Regions from separate parts of the Sporosarcina sp. FSL W7-1349 genome, predicted to be linked through region 1. Evidence: riboswitches for the same ligand, from Rfam matches in the RefSeq annotation. Region 1 holds a riboswitch; each other region holds the start of a gene.
The links. Region 1 has a riboswitch for cobalamin ahead of MKY41_RS12445 (ABC transporter substrate-binding protein). Riboswitches for the same ligand answer to the same signal wherever they lie in the genome.
Positions count from the first base shown of each region.

Region 2: linked by a shared signal. The riboswitch ahead of MKY41_RS10985 (adenosylcobinamide amidohydrolase) and the one ahead of MKY41_RS12445 (ABC transporter substrate-binding protein) in region 1 are both predicted to bind cobalamin.
Region 3: linked by a shared signal. The riboswitch ahead of MKY41_RS09930 (ABC transporter substrate-binding protein) and the one ahead of MKY41_RS12445 (ABC transporter substrate-binding protein) in region 1 are both predicted to bind cobalamin.

Region 1 covers NZ_JBBOOK010000001.1:2,527,767-2,530,976, forward strand. Annotated here, with positions in the region: gene ltrA (group II intron reverse transcriptase/maturase) at 1-116, opposite strand, end outside; cobalamin riboswitch at 773-957, opposite strand; cobalamin riboswitch at 1,086-1,267, shown strand; gene MKY41_RS12445 (ABC transporter substrate-binding protein) at 1,540-2,493, shown strand; gene MKY41_RS12450 (FecCD family ABC transporter permease) at 2,525-3,210, shown strand, end outside.
Region 2 covers NZ_JBBOOK010000001.1:2,260,317-2,263,526, reverse strand. Annotated here, with positions in the region: gene argS (arginine--tRNA ligase) at 1-1,276, shown strand, start outside; cobalamin riboswitch at 1,506-1,689, shown strand; gene MKY41_RS10985 (adenosylcobinamide amidohydrolase) at 1,808-2,494, shown strand; gene cbiB (adenosylcobinamide-phosphate synthase CbiB) at 2,494-3,210, shown strand, end outside.
Region 3 covers NZ_JBBOOK010000001.1:2,019,871-2,023,080, reverse strand. Annotated here, with positions in the region: gene MKY41_RS09935 (FecCD family ABC transporter permease) at 1-388, opposite strand, end outside; gene MKY41_RS09930 (ABC transporter substrate-binding protein) at 351-1,352, opposite strand; cobalamin riboswitch at 1,501-1,705, opposite strand; gene MKY41_RS09925 (DUF485 domain-containing protein) at 2,175-2,495, shown strand; gene MKY41_RS09920 (solute symporter family protein) at 2,509-3,210, shown strand, end outside.

The DNA.
Region 1 (3,210 bases):
GTCATTCCGTCAACACCGGGCGCCCCTTTATTTGCCTTCACTTTCTTGCAGGCATTGAAGAGATTGTTGATATCCACCACTTTGTCAATCAAACTGATACCACCCCGTTGTTCCATTTTCGTAAAGACAGGGCTGCACGCTCCCGCATACCCTTCGGTTTCCAACCTATCTCTTTGCGGCCAGCCACCTGCCGATGTTTTCTGTGGTCTCTGCACTGTCCTTACCTCCATTTCATTTCAGGGTTGTTATTGTTCGGCCCTTCATCCTGTTGGACTACTATGGCCTCTGCTGACTTCTTACAGTTCAACCTGCCATCACTGACGGATTTGTTCCTGTGGAATATTCCATCCCTCTTGTCGGGAACCCCTGTAAGACCTCCCCGGGTAAGAGCTATAACCTTCCTCCCATGTAACCGCCGCATTTACTGTATGGAACTCGGGCAGTATTGGACTTCGTTTTGATTTGCAAACTCATCCATTCCAATTCAGCCTTATATGCGGTTTCTGTCCGTCGGTTCGGGAGTTTGCCGCCGGCTTCCTTCAGATTCCACCTCACGATGGACACCCTTGCCTTAAGCTAACAGTTCCTACTGCCAAGCCTGTAGTGGACTTTCACCACCAAGTTATAGCCCATGCCGGGCGCACAAAATAAAAGCCCTTTTCCACTAACGGAAAAGGGCTTGCTTAACGACACAAAATAGTTTCACTTGAACGCGTCCTCACGAGACGCAATCGGTCAGTATGTATCGTCCCACTCTCACCCCCCGGAGATTTGAAACTTCGAGATGCAGGTAGGTCTCCTGACTTGTGCTTCCTCCTACTTTGAGCCCTTCCCATGCACAGTGGCACAGTGGGTGTTCCTCATTTCGTCGACACTTACAGTTGCGGGGACAGTTCCGGATTTGAACCGGATTCCCTATTAAGCTATGGATTAGCGCCTGACATCTCATCGTTATTCAATTTTCAATCGGATCCAATGAATTGGGTTTATTATAGCCGGACCGTTCACAGAAAGGCAAGCTTCATATTTTAGGGATTGACATTTCTCGTGCAGTTCTGAATACTGTTGATAGATTGCCAAACCGAATAGACGATATGGGAAAAGGTACACGATCATCGTGTTTAAAAGGGAAGCCCGGTGCAAAACCGGCACGGTCCCGCCACTGTGAACTGGCCGTTTTTTGCAAACATCCACTGTCTGCCAAGATGGGAAGGAGCGAAAAGCCATGGCCATAAGTCAGGAGACCTGCCTTTTCTAGCGACACTGCTTGACCTACGGGAAATGGGGAAGTGTTAGAAGACGGCTCATCCACTTTTTGTATGGAATCCACCAGCGTTTCTAACCCTTTTTCGGTTAGAGACGCTTTTTATTTTCATTCCGCGGAACAGCATGAAGGTGCCTTAATTTCTGCAAAGAACGCAGAAATACGGCAAATCGAACCCTGCGCTGTTCGATTCGCTGTTCGATTCGCTGTTCGATTCGCTGTTCGATTCGCTGTTCGATTGGCATAAATACGCAAGGCGAAGGAGACTCGAAAATATGATAAAACAAAAACTAGGTGTATTGGGATTATTGCTTCTGCTGCTGGTCGGTGGGTGTGCGGACAAGGAGACTCCATCTGCCGAACAAGAGACGCTGACCATCGAAAATAGCGGAGTGGAGCTGCCGATTGCCGATGTCCCGCAACGCGCAGTGACGCTGAACCAGCATGTCACGGAAGTGATGTTGGCGCTCGGTCTGGAAGATCACATGGTGGGCACCGCGTATCTTGATGATGAAATCCTGCCTGAATACCAAGCGGCCTATGAGAAGATTGACGTTCTGGCAGATGCCTACCCGTCCAAAGAAGTATTTCTCGGTGCGGATCCGGACTTTGCCTACGCCGGATGGGCCAGTGCATTCAAAGAAGACAGCCTGGGGACGCAAGAAGAGCTACTGGCGCAAGGAATCATTCCATATTTACATCAGTCCTCGACGATTGTCGGACCCAAGCTTGATGACATTTTCACGGATATCGACAACATCGGGAAAATTTTCGGAGTCGAGGATCGCTCAGCCAAATTGATTTCAGACATGAAGTCGCAGATCGAGGAGATCAAACAGACCATCCCGGCCTCTGATGAAAAGAAGCGGGTCTTTGTTTTTGATAGCGGCGATACATCTGCCCTCACCGTCGGACAAAATTTCTTGAATGAACTTATCACGATCGCAGGCGGCGAAAATATTTTCAGCGACCTTGAGAAGAATTGGGGACAAGTCAATTGGGAAGAGGTCGTGGAACGAAATCCAGAAATTATCGTCATCATCGACTATGGCGATACAACCGTTGACCAGAAAATCGATTTTCTGAATAGCGTATCCATGTTGGCCGATACGACCGCTATCCAAGATCAGCATTTTGTCGTGGTCCCTCTCTCCGCAGCCGCGGAGGGTGTACGGATTCCAATGGCTCTGGAAACGCTCGTCGAAGGCTTTTATCACCCATCTAACTAATTGCGAATAAGACCGGAAAGGGACGGATCCTATGTCACGAGTGCAACAAACATCCAAATCAGCCAGTTCCAAGACCGTCGCCATTGTGCCGGTCTTTATCGCTCTATTCATCCTCCTGCTGGTCTCCATCACATTGGCCGTTATTATCGGGCCTGTTTCCATCCACCCTCTGACTGTCTGGAAAATCGTACTGAATCAACTGCCGCTTTCCTCGCCATTATTTGACGTCGACTGGGGTCGGCCCGAAGAACGGATCATCTGGGATATCCGCCTTCCCCGCGTGTTGCTTGGTGGAGTCGTCGGGGCCGGGCTTGCGGTCGTCGGGGTCGGAATACAGGCACTCGTCCGGAATTCCTTGGCGGATCCTTATATTTTGGGCGTCTCTTCCGGCGCTTCCGTCGGGGCTACCGTCGTCATCTTGTTCGGGGCGTTCAGTATGTTCGGCCAATATGCGCTTTCGGTTGCCGCTTTCGGAGGTGCTTTGCTCTCAATCATTTTCGTTTATTTTATTGCCCATGTGGGAGGCCGTCTAACAACGACACGACTTTTATTGGCTGGAGTCGTCGTATCGATGATTTTATCGGCGGTCACCAGTTATATCGTCATTTCCGCGCCAAATGAACAAGGGATCCGCAATGCAATGTTTTGGATGATGGGAAGCCTGGCGGGAGCGAAGTGGAGTTATCTAGTCATCCCTGCGCCAATGGTGCTTGCCGG
Region 2 (3,210 bases), 270 kb from region 1:
CGCGAACCCGACCGGTGATCTGCATCTCGGTCATGCACGGGGCGCGTCCCTGGGCGATTCCCTATGCAATGTGCTGGACTTTGCCGGATACGATGTCTACCGCGAATATTATATTAATGATGCCGGCAATCAAGTGCATAATCTGGCGAAATCCGTGGAAGCCCGCTATTTCCAAGCGCTTGGTATGGAACGGGATATGCCGGAGGATGGCTATCATGGCCAGGACATCATCGATATCGGCAAGAAGTTGGCCGAGGAGTTCGGAGACAAATATGTCAACGCTTCGGAAGAAGAGCGCTATTCGTTTTTCCGCGAATACGGCCTTCAATTCGAATTGGCGAAGTTGAAAAAGGACCTAGCAGACTTCCGAGTTTCCTTTGACAATTGGTTTTCGGAAACTTCTTTATACGAAGATGGAAAGATCGATGTGGCACTCGATAAGCTACGGGCGAATGGCCATGTCTATGAGGAAGACGGTGCGACATGGTTCCGCTCGACGACATTCGGAGACGACAAAGACCGGGTGCTCATTAAAAATGACGGCACGTATACGTATTTGACGCCGGATATCGCCTATCATGAGGACAAGCTGGGTCGCGGCTTCGATAAGCTCATCAATATTTGGGGAGCCGATCACCACGGATATATTCCGCGGATGAAAGCGGCTATCGAGGCACTGGGCTATGACCGAGACACTTTGGAAGTCGAAGTGGCGCAAATGGTCCAGTTGTACAAAGACGGCGAAAAGTTCAAGATGAGCAAGCGGACCGGAAAGGCGGTAACATTGCGCGAACTCGTGGAAGACGTCGGATTGGATGCGGTCCGCTATTTCTTCGCCATGCGTTCGGGTGATTCGCAGATGGATTTCGATTTGGACCTCGCCATTTCCCAGTCTAATGAAAATCCGGTCTACTACGCACAATATGCACATGCGCGGATCTCTTCGATCCTGCGTCAGGCGGAAGAGAAAGGGTTGTCTGCTTCCGTCGAGCATGTCTCTTTATTGCAGACCGAAAAGGAACTTGAGTTGATCAAGAAAATCGGGGACTTCCCGAAACTGGTAGCCGATGCGGCAAGGCTTCGTTCGCCGCACCGGGTGACGACGTATATCCAAGAGCTGGCGGCGACTTTCCACAGCTTCTACAATGCGGAGAAAGTGCTCGATCCGGACAATCGGGAGCTGTCCGAAGCACGGCTTGCGCTCGTCACCGCGACACGTGCGACCGTCGCGAACGCCTTGAAACTCGTAGGCGTATCGGCACCGGAACGGATGTAACAACAAGTTGGACCGCTGCGCCCTGGCGCAGCGGTTTTACTATGGGTAAAAGGTATTGATTTGAGAATAAAGAATGGAAAGTGACGGATAGACCTGTGGACTTGACGGATAATTTTCCGGAAGTGACGGATACCCCTCGCAAACTGACGGATAAATCACCAAAAGTGACGGATACCGGCGCATACTTCTTCAGTGGAACACTCGACAGCCCCCTTTTCTGTAGTATAATGAGAAAAACTAGCGTAAAGGTGCCCCGTGCGTGTGACGGGGTTAAAAGGGAAGCCGGTTCAAAGCCGGTGCGGTCCCGCCACTGTAAGTGCGAGCAAGACGCGAAAAGTCACTGGAAGGATTCCGGGAAGACGCGGCAAGCGATGACCACAAGCCAGGAGACCTGCCTTTATGAATCACCCGTGACCTGCGAGGAATAGGTCGGTGGAAATCGGACCGCTTTTTGGCGTTTGGATTTTTACTTGGACATCCTCCGTATTTGTACGGGGGATTTTTCAATTTACACGATTGAGGGGTTAAAAAATGACCAGGTTCATTGCAACAACAGAGGGGTTTTTCGTGTCCTCCGATTATGTCAGTTTCCGGGCAGACCAGCCGATGAAGACATTATCTTCCGCTGTCCACAACGCGGGCATCGGATCGTACCGCGCCTTCGTCAATCGCAGCGTCGATATCCATTATAATGTTGACGATGCCCAAGCGGAAATGGCGGCATATCTGGAACAGCAAGGATTCCAGCCGGCGGAGACGGTGGGGATGATGACCGCCGTGTCGACCGAACATGTCGAAATCGGCCAATACGATGGCGACTTCGGCTCCATTCTTGTCGCCGTGACGGCGGGTGTCGGGAATGCTGTGGATGTCTCGCAAGCGCTGACCCGCGAAGAGGAACAGAAAATAGGGACAATCAATACATGGGTCATCGTCAATGGCGATTTGTCGGATGAGGCGTTCGTCCAGGCGATCATCACGGCAACCGAGGCGAAAGTGAAAGCCCTTCATGATGAAGCAATCCGAGACCCGCTGACCGGGACGATCGCTACCGGGACGTCGACGGACAGCGTCCTCGTGGCAGCCACACAGCAAGGCGCACATCTTCCGTACGCCGGGACAGTGGCGCCGCTTGGGAAATTGGTCGGTCACGGCGTCTATGATTGCACGGTGCGGGCGCTGCGGGCGTACAAGAAAGTGAAAGGGTGGGCAACGTGATACCGTCACATTTCATCGCCATTGCAATTGGCCTTCTATTGGACCGGCTCATCGGGGACCCGCCGAATTGGCCGCATCCTGTCCGTTGGATCGGTTCTTTCATTTCCAAGATGACGGCTGTTTTGAATAAAGGGAAGTACCGCGTCGGGAAAGGGGCTATCCTGCTTGTCGCCACGGTTGGAATTGTCACGGCAGCGGTAGCAGTCATTGTTTGGCTAGCTTACGAGATTCATACGTTTGCCGGGATTGCGGTTGAGGCAATCCTGATTGCGGTCGGGTTAGCGCAGAAGAGTTTGCGTGACGCCGCGCTGTCTGTGCAGCGACCGCTAAAAGAGGGCAATTTTTCGGAAGCGCGAGAAAAATTATCATGGATTGTCGGCCGGGACACCGAGAAGTTAGATGAGAGCGAGATTTCGCGAGCGACGATTGAAACGGTTTCCGAAAATACGGCGGATGGCGTGACATCTCCGTTGTTTTGGGCTTTTCTGATCGGCGCCCCTGGTCTTTGGCTATACAAAGCGGTCAATACGCTTGACTCGATGGTCGGTTATAAAGACGAGCGGTATGGCCAGTTCGGCAAGTTCTCCGCGCGGGCGGACGATCTGCTTAACTACATTCCCGCCCGGATCACTGGCCTTCTCATCCTCTTCCATACAAGAAATGAAGGAAAGTTGCCGTTTGGGCAGCGGATTGTCGGCTTTGGCAAGGATTCTCGG
Region 3 (3,210 bases), 510 kb from region 1:
AAATCGTGTATTGGAAAAATAAAACCGTCACGGCCCCGAGCGCCGCCCCGGATGACACACCAATCGTATACGGATCGGCTAACGGATTCCGAAGAAGTCCTTGGAAGGCGGCTCCGGCGAGTGACAGGGAGGCCCCGACAAGGAAGGCTAATAGGACACGGGGCACCCGGATGTTCCAGATGATTAGCTCTTCATTCTTCGGAACATCCGATAGCCAGCCAAGGCCGAATGATTTATCCGCTACGATATGGAGAATGGTGGGAATCGGGAATTTTACACTGCTGACGAATAAGCCAAGAAGGGTTGCACAAAGTACAACCCCGATACTTGCGATATAAAGCCAACCGATTTTATTCCCCAAAAACTTCCGGATAAATGAGTTTTGCAAGCTGCTCGACTCCTTCAATCAGGCGTGGGCCTGGACGAGTGACGGTGTCGCTGTCGACATCGAATACTTGTTTATTCTTAATGGCATTGACTTCTGCCCAACCGTCGCGTGCCAAGACGCCTTCGGCAGGATTGTCCACATAATAGCCATATGTGGTAATGATGACATCTGGGTTAAGTTGGACGATTTCCTCTTCTGTCAACTTCACCCATCCATCTTGATCTTCCGCTGCATTCGTTGCATTGATTGTCTCCAGCATTTCGTGCATGAATGTGTTTTTCCCTGTAGTGAAGATATCCGGAGCAGGGGCTACTTCGACCCATACTTTCTTTTTATCCGTGATTTCTTTCGCTTTTTCTTCAAGGGCAGCACGGCGGTCTTTCATGTCCTGGATGATCTCGTCGGCCTTTTCCGTCGTTCCGGTAGCCGTCGCAATCATTTCCATCGTGGCGTATGCATCGTCGAATGAAGTGGCGCTGCCGGTGACAACAACGGTGATGCCGACTTCTTCAAATTGTTTTAGAATTTCTGCATGGTTATCGAAATGGTATTGGGTTACAAAGGCGACATCCGGCAACAAGGTCATGACCAATTCGGCATCCATGTCCTGGCCGCCGACTTTTTGCACTTCCAATGCTTCCGGAGGATAATTACAGTAATCCGAAACCCCGATAAGGCGATCGCCTACACCGAGCGCATATAAAATTTCCGTATTGCTCGTCTGGATGGAGATGAGGGTTTCCGGTTCTTTCTCAATCGTCACTTCACGGCCGACATCATCGGTGAATGTGACCGGAAAGGCTTGTGCCCCCTCCGTACCTTCTGCCTCCGTTTGATCTGTCGCTTCCGTGTCCGGTGTTTCTGGAACCGGTTGATCCGCTGGGGTCTCTTTCGATCCGCAGCCTGCTAAAAGGACCATCGCCAGCACGAAAACCAAACTGAACAAGCCCCATCGTTTTATCATGTTGTGCACTCTACGTTCCTCCTCTTGATTGTAAACATCAAAAAAGCGCTTGTCCTCGAAGGAAAGCGCATGATCAGGCGAAGTCAACGGGCGCCGGAAATCCACCGACAATCCCTGCTGGCACGCTAAACATTCCTATCCCCGAGGAAGCTAACTATCGAAATAGGCAGGTCTCCTGACTTACGACTACCGCGGCCGCCCCGCTCCTTCCCATGCTGTCGCACAGTGGATACGCGGGACTTCCTCGTCGATTACAGTGACGGGTTCGTGTTGGACTTTCACCAACTTCCCTCTTCGTTCCAAACAACCGCTTTGATACGGCTCTTTGAAAAACCTATTTCTAAACTATTTTTTTAATGTTCGATTCATGCCAAGTATATAGAAGTATTGCTAGTTTGTAAACAGCGGAGGCGGGCTGGAAGGTGGGGGATGTCTATTGAATTTGGTACGTTGTTTATCCAAGGTTTGGTTGTCCAACAAACGCCCTGAAAATAATCAAGAATTAATAAAAGAAACAAACTATTTCCTAGCATGTTGATAACCTTACTTTGTCGGCGCTATAAAGCTTGGTATCATCGGGGGTCAGCCAGTATGTAATTTTAAAATCAATAAATAACAAAATATTATAAAAATTTACAAGTTTGTGTTGAATATTAACAAATAGTTTGCTAATCTGAATCTGTGTACTATAACAAAAATTTGGACTACTTCATTTTTCGGCTACCCTTCTTTTTATTGGCTGAATAATGAAAGCGGTTTCAGCGTGAGGGGGAGATGGCGTACGAGTCTATTAGCTGAAAATTTGAAGAGGAGGATGGAAACATGAAAAACGTTCGAGCAAATTCTAAGCCCAATTTCGAGAAGATCATTGAAACGCCAGAGTTTAAACAATTGGTCAAACGTAAAAACACATTTGCGACGCCGTACATCATTTTCTTTTTTGCCGCTTATTTTCTACTTCCGATTTTGACAGGGTACACCACAATACTTGAAAATCGTGCAATCGGTTGGATGACTTGGACTTGGGTATACGCCTTCAGCATGTTCATCATGGTCTGGGTATTCACGTCCATCTATATGAATAAAGCAAAAGACTTTGATAAGGAAGTTGAAGAAATTATAAAGAGAAACATTGTAGAATAAGGGGGAAGTCGCCGTGGGAATCATATCAATCCTAATATTCATATCTGTTATTCTTTTGACGCTTATTGTCACCTATTGGGCCGCTAAACAAACCCAGACTGCAAGTGATTTCTATACTGCCGGGGGATCGTTGACCGGATGGCAGAATGGCATGGCTATCGCAGGTGACTATTTATCCGCAGCTTCTTTCCTAGGAATCGCCGGCGCCATTTCATTAAATGGATTTGACGGTTTCTACTACAGTGTTGGCTGGTTGACCGCGTATCTCGTCGTATTGTTCTTGATTGCGGAGCCACTCCGGAATCTTGGAAAATTCACGATGGCTGATATGATCGGCTCCCGATTTGGCGCGAGAAAAGTGCGTGGAGCGGCTGCCCTTAATACGATTACGATCGTATTATTCTACATGTTGGCGCAATTGGTTGGTGCGGGCGCTCTCATTAAACTCTTGCTTGGAATCGATTATTGGATTTCAGTCTTGATCGTTGGGGTCATGATGACGATTTATGTTCTGTTCGGCGGAATGACCGCGACAAGCTGGGTACAAATCATTAAAGCAATCTTACTGATGGCTGGAACGATCATCATTTCCTTCCTTGTCCTTTTAAAATTCAATTTCAACTTCATTGGAATGTTTGATGCGATGCGCACAGCGACACCACACGGGGAAGCTTTCCTGCATTCGGGCGTCGTCTATAAGGATCCGATCGGTCTG